Regions from separate parts of the Pseudoalteromonas sp. Angola-30 genome, predicted to be linked through region 1. Evidence: riboswitches for the same ligand, from Rfam matches in the RefSeq annotation. Region 1 holds a riboswitch; the other holds the start of a gene.
What was found. A riboswitch is a leader RNA that binds a small molecule or an ion and turns the genes downstream of it on or off. The one in region 1 is predicted to bind lysine.
Positions count from the first base shown of each region.

Region 1 (2,205 bases):
TTGGCTTATGCCTACGCGATTGTCGCCCACGCTGTAAGCCACAATTAAGCTAAGTTCTTGCAGGCTCAAACCACTTTGCTTTTGCATTTCGTTAAAAAACGCCTGTGCGGCAGTGAGTGATTTTTTAGTTTGCAGACCGCCATCTATAATTTTGTGCGCTCTTAGGTAACTTTCCACATCTCGCGAAAGTAAAAAAGTATCTTTACCAAGCGCTCTCAAGGCATACGGGCCAGTATTTCCACCCAAACGGGCGCCGTGTTTTTTTAAATATGTCCATAAACCAATAATGTCATCGCTTGGCCAGTTAGCTACAAACTTGCTAAAACTGCCATGTTCCTGAGCTATTTCGTGGATCATGTAGGCATTTTCAGGAATTGTTTTTACCTTTTTATAATTACGAATAATGCGCTCATCAGTTGCTTTTTGCTCTAGCATATCGGGCGGCATCATAAGTAATTTATCAACACTAAACTGCCAAAAAACCTCTCTAAAACCTGGCCATTTACTGTTTATTACCGACCAGTAAAACCCGCTTTGAAATACTTTACGGGTAAACTCTTCAAGCCAATCGTCGTCACTTAATGCGCTTAATGCTTTTTTAGATAAGGGTTTTGCGAGTAATAACTTAAGCATTTTTTCAGAACCTTTTCGCTCTACTGCTCGCTTATAAATATCGCTAAATTTTTCCATACTTATTAAATACCTCATCACTGCTCATAGGGTTAGTTTACGAGAAAAGCAGCTAATACGTAACCACCCACATTTTCGATGAACTAATCTGTATCCTGCAACTTGACACCTAGACGGCTAAAATGTTTTAATCGCCGCAATTACCCTATTTAAATTGTATTTTGTTAAACCTTTTGCGGTTAAACAAAATACAAAGGGCTAGAAGAGGTGCGTTATTCAGGTAGCGTATGTTAGGAGCGCAAACTCCAGTGAGCATATGTGAGGGGAATACCGCCGAGAGGTAAACGCTTTTGCGAAGCAATTACTTCGGGCGACTAGGTTGAATCCTAGCGACTGTCACCAATAGCTGTTTTAGAGCAGCTTATTAGTTTGGTGGAGAGCTTCTGGTCTTAAATAATAAGGCCGTGCGCCCTATTATTTTAAGCCCATTCGCTCTTCGAATACTGTTCGAACGACGTTAATGCGGCTCACATCATACAGCCTCCTTAATATCTCGAACACCTTATAGGTTCGTAAGAGATGATTCACAACTTCAATTTAGACGACTACGCACTGTGGACAGCGCTTGTTACGCCGTTTGATCAACAAGGTAATGTTGACTACGACACGCTCACAACACTTGTTAGCGAACAAGAAGCGGCACACAACGGTATTTTACTGCTCGGTAGCACAGGTGAAGGCTTAGCCCTTACGCTTAAAGAGCAGCAAGGCATTGTTGAGCACGTGTGCCAATTAAAACCCAGTGTACCGCTTATGGTTGCTGTTGGTGGTAGTAATTTGGCCCAACAAAAAGAATGGGTTAGCTACTGTAACCAATTACCTATTCACAGCTACTTATTAGGCTCGCCTCTTTATGCAAAACCAGGGGCTGTAGGTCAAACACATTGGTACGAAAGCTTATTAAACGAAAGCGCGCATCCGTGTATGTTGTACAACGTACCTGGGCGCAGCGGTGTAAGCATTCCTATCGAAACCATTGAAAACTTAAAAGCGCACCCAAAACTGTGGGCTTTAAAAGAAGCCAGTGGCAACATCACCCAATTTGAAGCATACCGACAAGCCGCGCCTAATTTAGCGCTATACAGTGGCGACGATGCACTTATGCCCTACTTTGCCCAAGCAGGTGCAAAAGGCTTAGTTTCGGTTGCGGCCAATGCATGGCCTTTGCAAACACACGAATTTGTAAAGCGCAGCCTAAGCGGTCAACACCCCAATTTATTTGCTCAGTGGACTCGCGCTATCAATAGCCTATTTGCTGTAGCAAACCCTATTCCCGTTAAAGTGCTAATGCACCAGCAAGGGCGTTTAAATAGCCCACTGTTGCGCCCACCTTTAACGCATCTTGAGTTAACGCAAACCGATTGCATTACCACTGCAAACGACACCATTTTATCTTGGCATTAAACACAGGTTTTTATAATGAGCTGGTTAGAACTACTAAATAATTTAGAATCGGGCGCAGTACGCGCAGCATCACAAAACGAAAGCGGCCAATGGGAAGCTAACGTAGAAGTA
Region 1 is NZ_JAQREI010000009.1:69,038-71,242, reverse strand. It holds gene PSH54_RS12655 (DNA-3-methyladenine glycosylase I) at 1-690, opposite strand, end outside; lysine riboswitch at 885-1,081, shown strand; gene dapA (4-hydroxy-tetrahydrodipicolinate synthase) at 1,210-2,094, shown strand; gene PSH54_RS12645 (2,3,4,5-tetrahydropyridine-2,6-dicarboxylate N-succinyltransferase) at 2,110-2,205, shown strand, end outside.

Region 2 (2,205 bases), on a different contig from region 1:
GCGAATAACGCTGCGCATCGCTTACAAAATTTGGTTGTACCGCGCTTAGCATGTTGTCTACGCCATTTTTACGCACAAGGCCAAGCACTTTTGCTGCCTGGCGGGTAATTAGGTTATTACGGCGTAGCTCTTCGCGCAGTGGCATAAGCATATCGGCACTTTTGCGTAAGCTTTCTCGGCCAACTAAATGCATTTCGAGTATCCGAGTACGCAATTGCTCAAGCATACGTTTGTCGTTGTAGGCTTTGCCTGAGCGTTCAATGTGCTCTATTTGCTTACTTATTTGCTGCTCAATAAGTGTAAAACAGGCATGAAAGTCACCGCGAATATCGACCATTTCAAGCATCGGCTCTATGTATTCGTCAAAGGCTTCTATTACCGCTTTGTAGCGCTTTTGCAAAGATTGCACCGCGTGATCAGATTTAGCTTGCTCAACAATGTTTAAAATAGCGTTTTCGTTGTGCGCGTAAAGCTTCATTATTTTACGTACCCGATCATCCATAATGCGGCTATAGCGGCGTAAATCGTCAAAGTCTTCTATTTCGCCGGCATTATCTAATCGGTTTCCTAGGCGTGCTAAATCATCAACCAAAACGCTAATTTCTTGTGCTAAACCTATGTGTTCTTCTTGTAATAAAAAGGTCGCAAAATCGGCAATGGCGCGGTTTATTTCAAGCTGGGATGATTTAGCCAATGGAATAAGTATATCTTGATTGAGCAAACGATTTGTTTCTTTGTATATGCGCTCGTTTGTCCATGTGGGCTGTTTTTGCTTAATGGCGTTTTGCACGTCTTTGAGGCTAAAGTCGGCCATTTTAAAACGTTTAAATAATAGCTCTAAAACACCCCAATGTTCGCTAAGGGTATTAAGCAGCTTTTTAGCTGGGATCATAATGCGGTGATACATCCTAGTAATGAGTTAACTACGCTTAAAGCAGAGCGTAGTTTTTATATTTTTATAATAAAAAGTACTCGTTATTAACTGGCTTAATTTACACATTTTTTTAGCTGGCGTACAGGCGAGTTACATTAAGCGCTGTAAAAGTAGCCAGCAATGTAAACCTTGGCTAAATTATTCGCGTTATATTAACTAAAACACCTTGACAGCTAGACGTCTAAACGATAACTTTCAAAGCCCCGCTACACAGTGGGGTTTTGTTTTATTAGCCACAGGTTAATACAACATTCAGAAGAGGTGCGATACTTAGGTATTTAATGGTAGGTGACGAACGCCCATAACCATTAAAGAGGGAAGTACTCGCCGAGGAAAACAAGGTTACGTCAACCGTGTTTTTCGGTTTATGGGGCTGAATCCCCAAAACTGTCACCAACTTAGGTGGAGAGCTTCTGGCAGCGGACACATCTTATTTGCATTCCTTTGCCAAGTTCTTCTTGTTTTTTAGCGGTTTGGATACCGCGAAAGGAGACGAAATGACTACCCAATCAGTGCCACAAACAGTATCAGGCGCAAAATCAGATTACATCGTTGCCAAATTTGGCGGAACCAGTGTTGCAAACTTTGAAGCGATGAGTCGCTGTAGCGAAATTATTGTTGCAGATAAAAGCGTACGTATTGTAGCTGTGAGCGCCAGTGCCGGCGTAACTAACCACTTAGTTGCACTGTGCAAACCCGACCTTAGTAAAGAGCAGCGCCAAGAACATATAGATGGCGTATTGGCTATTCAACAGGCTATTTTAGATGAGCTGTCACTTGATGCCGATTTAGCCGTAGGTTTTAACGAGACGTTAAAAGCGTTTCAAACGTTAGCCCTTGAAACACTCACCACTGATCAACAACACGATGAGCTGCTTAGCTTTGGCGAACGTTTATCGTCTTATTTATTTGCTCAAGTGCTGCGCTTAAAAGGCTTAAATGCAGATAGGTTTGATGTGCGCAAAGTGCTTAAAACCGACAGCCAATTTGGTAAAGCAACGCCCGATGTTGCGGCCACTGCACAAGCCACTAAAGATCTGTTAATTCCGTTATTAGATGAGCAAGTAATAGTTACACAAGGGTTTATTGGTAGTGATGAATTTGGCCAAACCACAACGCTTGGTCGTGGTGGCTCTGACTACAGTGCGGCGTTATTAGCAGAGGCTATTAACGCTAAAAGTGTACACATTTGGACCGATGTAGTGGGTATTTTTAGCACCGACCCGCGTTTATGCGCTAAGGCAACGCCAATTGCCCGCTTAAGCTTTGAT
Region 2 is NZ_JAQREI010000007.1:201,123-203,327, forward strand. It holds gene PSH54_RS11510 (hypothetical protein) at 1-892, opposite strand, end outside; lysine riboswitch at 1,183-1,355, shown strand; gene lysC (lysine-sensitive aspartokinase 3) at 1,432-2,205, shown strand, end outside.
Region 2: it holds a riboswitch for lysine, as region 1 does, so the genes downstream of both, lysC (lysine-sensitive aspartokinase 3) here and dapA (4-hydroxy-tetrahydrodipicolinate synthase) in region 1, are expected to answer to the same signal.